DNA from 3 places in the Gottfriedia acidiceleris genome. Region 1 is predicted to be linked to each of the others. Evidence: a T-box and tRNA genes for the amino acid it is inferred to sense, from the RefSeq annotation. Region 1 holds a T-box; the other regions hold tRNA genes.
The links. The T-box of region 1 lies ahead of ileS (isoleucine--tRNA ligase). A T-box ahead of a tRNA ligase gene usually reads a tRNA of that ligase, here a tRNA-Ile.

Region 1 (3,264 bases):
AACCAACCACGGTATTGGTCAGAACCTTCTAAGTAAATATCAGCAGGGAAAGATAATTCCTCACGAGTGTTTAATACAGCTTGATGTGATGATCCACTATCAAACCAAACATCCATGATATCTTTCTCTTTAGTAAAGTTACCATTTGGTGAACCAGGATGTGTAAATCCTTCTGGTAATAATTCTTTCGCTTCTTTTTCAAACCAAATATTTGAACCATGCTCTTTAAATAAGTTCGAAACATGTTCAATCGTTTCCTCAGTGATAATTGCTTCTCCGTCTTCAGCATAAAATACTGGGATTGGAACTCCCCATACACGTTGACGTGAAATACACCAATCTCCACGATCACGAACCATGTTAAATAGACGAGTTTCTCCCCAAGCTGGGAACCACTTAGTATCTTGAACAGCTTGCATTAATTGATCTCGAATTGCTTCAATCGATGCAAACCATTGTGCAGTTGCACGGAAGATAATTGGCTTTTTCGTTCTCCAATCATGTGGATAAGAGTGTGTGATAAATTGTAATTTTAATAAAGCACCTTTTTCTTCTAATGCTTTAGTAATTTCTTTATTAGCTTCATCATAGAATAAACCTTCAAATCCAGGTGCTTCTTTTGTTAGAACACCTTTTTCATCTACTGGACAAAGCACGTCTAATCCATATTGTTGACCTACACGGAAATCATCTTCACCATGACCTGGGGCAGTATGAACACAACCTGTTCCAGCGTCAGTTGTTACATGATCACCTAAAATAACGACTGAGTTGCGATCATACAATGGATGCTTACAAATGATTCCTTCAAGTTCAGAACCATTAAAAGTCTTTTCAACTACTGCATCTTCCCAACCTAGTTCTTTTGCTACAGATTCTCTTAACTCACTAGCAACTACGAACTTGTCACCATTTACAGATACTAAATCATAGCTTAAATCAGGATGTAAACATACAGCTAAGTTAGCTGGGATTGTCCATGGAGTTGTTGTCCAAATAATGAATTTCTCTCCACCGTTTAGAACATTTTTCCCATTTTCAACTGCAAATGCAACATAGATTGATGCTGAACGCTTATCTTGGTATTCGATTTCCGCTTCTGCAAGTGCAGATTCACTTGATGGAGACCAATATACTGGTTTAAGACCTTTATAGATTAAACCATTAGTAGCCATTTTACCGAACACTTTAATTTGTTCAGCTTCATATTCTTTTTCAAGTGTGATATATGGTCGGTCCCAATCACCTAAAATTCCTAAACGTTTAAATTGTTCTTTTTGACGCTCTACTTGCTCGTAAGCATATTCTTCACATAGTTTACGGAATTCTGCAACTGACATTTCTTTACGATTTACTTTTTTATTTGCTAATGCTTGTTCAATAGGTAAACCGTGAGTATCCCAACCTGGAACGTAAGGAGAACGGTATCCATTCATATTATAAAAACGTACAATGAAATCCTTTAATACTTTATTAAGTGCATGTCCCATATGAAGGTCACCATTTGCATAAGGTGGTCCATCATGTAAGATAAATGACGGTTTTCCTTCGTTATGTTTTTGAACAGTTGCATAAATATCTTTTTTGTTCCACTCTTCTTGAATTTGTGGCTCACGTTGAGGTAAATTTCCTCTCATAGGAAATTCAGTTTTTGGCATAAGTAACGTATCTTTGTACTCCATTTGCTTTCCTCCATTTTTTAACTTGATTGATCTAAAGCTAGCCGTTTTAGGCAAGTCCATGCAAGCTTACTTTACATTTTTAAATTCCACATTAACGCATTGTATCCATCTTACAAGCCTTTTATTAGTGGAGTTGTCTATTATGTATAATAAATCGTATAAGACGCAAAAAACCTTCCTCATCCCCAAAAAAGGGACGAGAAAGGTTTCCCGTGGTACCACCCTAATTGACAATAAATTTCATTAAATCATTGTCCACTTAGCATTCGTAACGTGAATGGAACGTCTTTTCTTACTCTTTTTCAGAAAAGCACTCTAGGGTGATTTTCCTTCTATTTTCTATATCAAGCTTACACTATCCTTGACTCGCTACTTAGTTTTATAGAAGTACTCTTCCCTGTCACCGATTTACTATTAATATCTAATAAATTATATGTAAAACTTTACAAATCGTCAAGGCTTATACGACTAGTTTGCGATTTCTTCTGTTTCTTTATCTTCTAAAATATGATCCCAATCTTCATGACCCAACATTTCTAATTGTGTTTCAATAGCCATTCTTAAACGAGTGCGGAAAACTTTCGATTGCTTCTTAAGCTCTTCAAATTCCATTGTAACTTTTCTAGATTTAATTAAAGCTTCATTGATAATACGATCAGCATTTTTCTCCGCTTCTTTAATGATCAATTTAGCTTCTTTTTGGGCACTACCTTTTACATCTTCAGCAGCTTCTTGCGCAATCAAAATTGACTTATTTAAAGTTTCTTCTATAGTAGAAAAATGCTTTAATCTTTCTTTCATATCAAGAATTTGTTCTTCTAATTGTTTCTTCTCACGAATAACTAATTCATAATCTTTAATGACTTGATCTAAAAACTCATTAACTTCATCTTCGTCATAGCCACGAAAACTTTTACCAAATTCTTTATTATGAATATCAAGTGGTGTTAAAGGCAATTAAGCCACCTCCATGTATGTTTTTTCTTTATTTATAGGTTATAATAAATTTTCGACAGTTTCTACGTTTTTCCTTCTACAATTTCTGACTATTTTTTAACACCGTAGTTAATCCGCCATTTATCTTTTTTTGATAAGCCATCAATTGACATTAACATTCCTCTACCAAAACCTTTGACAGAGAATAAATCTCCTTCTTCACATAAAAACGAAGTAGAATCAATAACTCGCTGATTTACTTTAACGTGTTCGGCTTTAATTAAGCTTTGAGCTTTTTGTCTCGAAATATTATAGAATTCACTCAATAAGACATCTAATCTTAGTGATGATACAGTGCCATTATTAGATTGCCAAATATCATCTGATTCAATCAATTCCTTAAATGAAATTCTCTTTAATTTAATTGGCGATTTTCCTACAGAATTTAAGTTACTTTCTACAAAACTTGCTATTTCATCAGCAACAATAACTTGGATCGTATCATTTTTAATTAGAATATCACCAAATTTCCCTCTTGTGATTCCTAAAGACATTAATGTTCCCAATACTTGCCGATGTGATAAAGTGTGAAATTTAGTTGCATAAACTAAGTCAAATGCAACCAAAGAATAATCCTCTTCAACTG
Region 2 (3,264 bases), 1.6 Mb from region 1:
CAGCCTTATGATGTGCGGATTTGCCTACACATCAGCCTAATTGCTTGGACGCGCATATCCAGCAGCGCGCTTACCCTATCTTTCTGCGTCCCTCCATTGCTCAAACGGAAATGAGGTGGTACAGGAATATCAACCTGTTGTCCATCGCCTACGCCTTTCGGCCTCGGCTTAGGTCCTGACTAACCCTGGGAGGACGAGCCTTCCCCAGGAAACCTTAGGCATACGGTGGACGGGATTCTCACCCGTCTTTCGCTACTCATACCGGCATTCTCACTTCTAAGCGCTCCACCAGTCCTTACGATCTAGCTTCAACGCCCTTAGAACGCTCCCCTACCACTGATACCATACGGTATCAATCCGCAGCTTCGGTGATACGTTTAGCCCCGTTACATTTTCGGCGCAGAGTCACTCGACCAGTGAGCTATTACGCACTCTTTAAATGGTGGCTGCTTCTAAGCCAACATCCTGGTTGTCTAAGCAACTCCACATCCTTTTCCACTTAACGTATACTTTGGGACCTTAGCTGGCGGTCTGGGCTGTTTCCCTCTTGACCACGGATCTTATCACTCGTAGTCTGACTCCTATGGATAAGTCATTGGCATTCGGAGTTTGACTGAATTCGGTAACCCGTTGGGGGCCCCTAGTCCAATCAGTGCTCTACCTCCAAGACTCTAACACATAAGGCTAGCCCTAAAGCTATTTCGGGGAGAACCAGCTATCTCCGAGTTCGATTGGAATTTCTCCGCTACCCACACCTCATCCCCGCACTTTTCAACGTGCGTGGGTTCGGACCTCCATTCAGTGTTACCTGAACTTCATCCTGGACATGGGTAGATCACTCGGTTTCGGGTCTACGACCACGTACTATATCGCCCTATTCAGACTCGCTTTCGCTGCGGCTCCGTCTCTTCAACTTAACCTTGCACGGGATCGTAACTCGCCGGTTCATTCTACAAAAGGCACGCCATCACTCGTTAACGAGCTCTGACTATTTGTAAGCACACGGTTTCAGGTTCTCTTTCACTCCCCTTCCGGGGTGCTTTTCACCTTTCCCTCACGGTACTGGTTCACTATCGGTCACTAGGTAGTATTTAGCCTTGGGAGATGGTCCTCCCAGATTCCGACGGAATTTCACGTGTTCCGCCGTACTCAGGATCCACTCAAGAGGGAACGAGGTTTCAACTACAGGGTTTTTACCTTCTTTGACGGACCTTTCCAGGTCGCTTCATTTACCCCGTTCCTTTGTAACTCCGTATAGAGTGTCCTACAACCCCAAGAGGCAAGCCTCTTGGTTTGGGCTATCTTCCGTTTCGCTCGCCGCTACTCAGGAAATCGCTATTGCTTTCTATTCCTCCAGGTACTTAGATGTTTCAGTTCCCTGGGTCTGTCCTCAGTACCCTATGTATTCAGGTAAAGATACTACTCCATTACGAGTAGTGGGTTTCCCCATTCGGAAATCTCCGGATCAAAGCTTACTTACAGCTCCCCGAAGCATATCGGTGTTAGTCCCGTCCTTCATCGACTCCTAGTGCCAAGGCATCCACCGTGCGCCCTTTCTAACTTAACTAATTTTAAAACTAATTGAATTAAACTTACGCAGTTTAATGAATGACATTATCTAGTTTTCAAGGTACAAAATAAAAAAAATGGTGGAGCCTAGCGGGATCGAACCGCTGACCTCCTGCGTGCAAGGCAGGCGCTCTCCCAGCTGAGCTAAGGCCCCATTATGATATTACAAAAGATATGGTGGGCCTAAATGGACTCGAACCATCGACCTCACGCTTATCAGGCGTGCGCTCTAACCAGCTGAGCTATAGGCCCATATCTATAATAGAAGGATAATCCTTCAAAACTAAACAAAACAATGAAGAAACATTTCATACATGAACCATCGGTTCATGATGTCTCCATAGAAAGGAGGTGATCCAGCCGCACCTTCCGATACGGCTACCTTGTTACGACTTCACCCCAATCATCTGTCCCACCTTAGGCGGCTGGCCCCTAAAAGGTTACCCCACCGACTTCGGGTGTTACAAACTCTCGTGGTGTGACGGGCGGTGTGTACAAGGCCCGGGAACGTATTCACCGCGGCATGCTGATCCGCGATTACTAGTGATTCCGGCTTCATGTAGGCGAGTTGCAGCCTACAATCCGAACTGAGAATAGTTTTATGGGATTAGCTCCACCTCGCGGTCTTGCAACCCTTTGTACTATCCATTGTAGCACGTGTGTAGCCCAGGTCATAAGGGGCATGATGATTTGACGTCATCCCCACCTTCCTCCGGTTTTTCACCGGCAGTCACCTTAGAGTGCCCAACTAAATGCTGGCAACTAAGATCAAGGGTTGCGCTCGTTGCGGGACTTAACCCAACATCTCACGACACGAGCTGACGACAACCATGCACCACCTGTCACTCTGTCCCCGAAGGGAAAGCCCTATCTCTAGGGTTGTCAGAGGATGTCAAGACCTGGTAAGGTTCTTCGCGTTGCTTCGAATTAAACCACATGCTCCACCACTTGTGCGGGCCCCCGTCAATTCCTTTGAGTTTCAGTCTTGCGACCGTACTCCCCAGGCGGAGTGCTTAATGCGTTAACTTCAGCACTAAAGGGCGGAAACCCTCTAACACTTAGCACTCATCGTTTACAGCGTGGACTACCAGGGTATCTAATCCTGTTTGCTCCCCACGCTTTCGCGCCTCAGCGTCAGTTACAGACCAGAAAGTCGCCTTCGCCACTGGTGTTCCTCCAAATCTCTACGCATTTCACCGCTACACTTGGAATTCCACTTTCCTCTTCTGCACTCAAGTTTCCCAGTTTCCAATGACCCTCCCCGGTTGAGCCGGGGGCTTTCACATCAGACTTAAGAAACCGCCTGCGCGCGCTTTACGCCCAATAATTCCGGACAACGCTTGCCACCTACGTATTACCGCGGCTGCTGGCACGTAGTTAGCCGTGGCTTTCTGGTTAGGTACCGTCAAGGTGCCAGCTTATTCAACTAGCACTTATTCTTCCCTAACAACAGAGCTTTACGACCCGAAGGCCTTCATCGCTCACGCGGCGTTGCTCCGTCAGACTTTCGTCCATTGCGGAAGATTCCCTACTGCTGCCTCCCGTAGGAGTCTGGGCCGTGTCTCAGTCCCAGTGTGGCCGATCACCCTCTCAGGTCGGCTACGCATCGTCGCCTTGGTGAGCCGTTACCTCACCAACTAGCTAATGCGCCGCGGGCCCATCTGTAAGTGATAGCCGAAGCCATCTTTCAATAAA
Region 3 (3,264 bases), 1.6 Mb from region 1:
GAAAGCCACGGCTAACTACGTGCCAGCAGCCGCGGTAATACGTAGGTGGCAAGCGTTGTCCGGAATTATTGGGCGTAAAGCGCGCGCAGGCGGTTTCTTAAGTCTGATGTGAAAGCCCCCGGCTCAACCGGGGAGGGTCATTGGAAACTGGGAAACTTGAGTGCAGAAGAGGAAAGTGGAATTCCAAGTGTAGCGGTGAAATGCGTAGAGATTTGGAGGAACACCAGTGGCGAAGGCGACTTTCTGGTCTGTAACTGACGCTGAGGCGCGAAAGCGTGGGGAGCAAACAGGATTAGATACCCTGGTAGTCCACGCTGTAAACGATGAGTGCTAAGTGTTAGAGGGTTTCCGCCCTTTAGTGCTGAAGTTAACGCATTAAGCACTCCGCCTGGGGAGTACGGTCGCAAGACTGAAACTCAAAGGAATTGACGGGGGCCCGCACAAGTGGTGGAGCATGTGGTTTAATTCGAAGCAACGCGAAGAACCTTACCAGGTCTTGACATCCTCTGACAACCCTAGAGATAGGGCTTTCCCTTCGGGGACAGAGTGACAGGTGGTGCATGGTTGTCGTCAGCTCGTGTCGTGAGATGTTGGGTTAAGTCCCGCAACGAGCGCAACCCTTGATCTTAGTTGCCAGCATTTAGTTGGGCACTCTAAGGTGACTGCCGGTGACAAACCGGAGGAAGGTGGGGATGACGTCAAATCATCATGCCCCTTATGACCTGGGCTACACACGTGCTACAATGGATAGTACAAAGGGTTGCAAGACCGCGAGGTGGAGCTAATCCCATAAAACTATTCTCAGTTCGGATTGTAGGCTGCAACTCGCCTACATGAAGCCGGAATCACTAGTAATCGCGGATCAGCATGCCGCGGTGAATACGTTCCCGGGCCTTGTACACACCGCCCGTCACACCACGAGAGTTTGTAACACCCGAAGTCGGTGGGGTAACCTTTTAGGGGCCAGCCGCCTAAGGTGGGACAGATGATTGGGGTGAAGTCGTAACAAGGTAGCCGTATCGGAAGGTGCGGCTGGATCACCTCCTTTCTATGGAGACATCATGAACCGATGGTTCATGTATGAAATGTTTCTTCATTGTTTTGTTTAGTTTTGAAGGATTATCCTTCTATTATAGATATGGGCCTATAGCTCAGCTGGTTAGAGCGCACGCCTGATAAGCGTGAGGTCGATGGTTCGAGTCCATTTAGGCCCACCATATCTTTTGTAATATCATAATGGGGCCTTAGCTCAGCTGGGAGAGCGCCTGCCTTGCACGCAGGAGGTCAGCGGTTCGATCCCGCTAGGCTCCACCATTTTTTTATTTTGTACCTTGAAAACTAGATAATGTCATTCATTAAACTGCGTAAGTTTAATTCAATTAGTTTTAAAATTAGTTAAGTTAGAAAGGGCGCACGGTGGATGCCTTGGCACTAGGAGTCGATGAAGGACGGGACTAACACCGATATGCTTCGGGGAGCTGTAAGTAAGCTTTGATCCGGAGATTTCCGAATGGGGAAACCCACTACTCGTAATGGAGTAGTATCTTTACCTGAATACATAGGGTACTGAGGACAGACCCAGGGAACTGAAACATCTAAGTACCTGGAGGAATAGAAAGCAATAGCGATTTCCTGAGTAGCGGCGAGCGAAACGGAAGATAGCCCAAACCAAGAGGCTTGCCTCTTGGGGTTGTAGGACACTCTATACGGAGTTACAAAGGAACGGGGTAAATGAAGCGACCTGGAAAGGTCCGTCAAAGAAGGTAAAAACCCTGTAGTTGAAACCTCGTTCCCTCTTGAGTGGATCCTGAGTACGGCGGAACACGTGAAATTCCGTCGGAATCTGGGAGGACCATCTCCCAAGGCTAAATACTACCTAGTGACCGATAGTGAACCAGTACCGTGAGGGAAAGGTGAAAAGCACCCCGGAAGGGGAGTGAAAGAGAACCTGAAACCGTGTGCTTACAAATAGTCAGAGCTCGTTAACGAGTGATGGCGTGCCTTTTGTAGAATGAACCGGCGAGTTACGATCCCGTGCAAGGTTAAGTTGAAGAGACGGAGCCGCAGCGAAAGCGAGTCTGAATAGGGCGATATAGTACGTGGTCGTAGACCCGAAACCGAGTGATCTACCCATGTCCAGGATGAAGTTCAGGTAACACTGAATGGAGGTCCGAACCCACGCACGTTGAAAAGTGCGGGGATGAGGTGTGGGTAGCGGAGAAATTCCAATCGAACTCGGAGATAGCTGGTTCTCCCCGAAATAGCTTTAGGGCTAGCCTTATGTGTTAGAGTCTTGGAGGTAGAGCACTGATTGGACTAGGGGCCCCCAACGGGTTACCGAATTCAGTCAAACTCCGAATGCCAATGACTTATCCATAGGAGTCAGACTACGAGTGATAAGATCCGTGGTCAAGAGGGAAACAGCCCAGACCGCCAGCTAAGGTCCCAAAGTATACGTTAAGTGGAAAAGGATGTGGAGTTGCTTAGACAACCAGGATGTTGGCTTAGAAGCAGCCACCATTTAAAGAGTGCGTAATAGCTCACTGGTCGAGTGACTCTGCGCCGAAAATGTAACGGGGCTAAACGTATCACCGAAGCTGCGGATTGATACCGTATGGTATCAGTGGTAGGGGAGCGTTCTAAGGGCGTTGAAGCTAGATCGTAAGGACTGGTGGAGCGCTTAGAAGTGAGAATGCCGGTATGAGTAGCGAAAGACGGGTGAGAATCCCGTCCACCGTATGCCTAAGGTTTCCTGGGGAAGGCTCGTCCTCCCAGGGTTAGTCAGGACCTAAGCCGAGGCCGAAAGGCGTAGGCGATGGACAACAGGTTGATATTCCTGTACCACCTCATTTCCGTTTGAGCGATGGAGGGACGCAGAAAGATAGGGTAAGCGCGCTGCTGGATATGCGCGTCCAAGCAATTAGGCTGATGTGTAGGCAAATCCGCACATCATAAGGCTGAGTTGTGATGGCGAGGGAAATATAGTACCGAAGTTCCTGATTCTACGCTGCCAAGAAAAGCTTCTAGCGAGGAAATAGGTGCCTGTACCGCAAACCGACACAGGTAGGCGAGGAGAGAATCCTAAGGTGAGCGAGAGAACTATGGTTAAGGAACTCGGCAAAATGACCCCGTAACTTCGGGAGAAGGGGTGCTCTTTTGGGTGTATGCCCGGGAGAGCCGCAGTGAAAAGGCCCAAGCGACTGTTTAGCAAAAACACAGGTCTCTGCGAAGCCGCAAGGCGAAGTATAGGGGCTGACGCCTGCC

Region 2: it has a tRNA-Ile gene. The T-box ahead of ileS (isoleucine--tRNA ligase) is inferred to sense a tRNA for this amino acid. The anticodon was not compared.
Region 3: it has a tRNA-Ile gene. The T-box ahead of ileS (isoleucine--tRNA ligase) is inferred to sense a tRNA for this amino acid. The anticodon was not compared.

What each region holds. Positions count from the first base shown of each region.
Region 1 is NZ_CP096034.1:3,173,164-3,176,427, forward strand. Features, by position in the region: gene ileS (isoleucine--tRNA ligase) at 1-1,682, opposite strand, end outside; T-box leader at 1,872-2,095, opposite strand; gene MY490_RS15065 (DivIVA domain-containing protein) at 2,151-2,639, opposite strand; gene MY490_RS15070 (YlmH family RNA-binding protein) at 2,729-3,264, opposite strand, start outside.
Region 2 is NZ_CP096034.1:37,574-40,837, reverse strand. Features, by position in the region: rRNA gene MY490_RS00185 (23S ribosomal RNA) at 1-1,567, opposite strand, end outside; tRNA gene MY490_RS00180 (tRNA-Ala) at 1,648-1,723, opposite strand; tRNA gene MY490_RS00175 (tRNA-Ile) at 1,745-1,821, opposite strand; rRNA gene MY490_RS00170 (16S ribosomal RNA) at 1,914-3,264, opposite strand, start outside.
Region 3 is NZ_CP096034.1:101,065-104,328, forward strand. Features, by position in the region: rRNA gene MY490_RS00530 (16S ribosomal RNA) at 1-1,048, shown strand, start outside; tRNA gene MY490_RS00535 (tRNA-Ile) at 1,141-1,217, shown strand; tRNA gene MY490_RS00540 (tRNA-Ala) at 1,239-1,314, shown strand; rRNA gene MY490_RS00545 (23S ribosomal RNA) at 1,394-3,264, shown strand, end outside.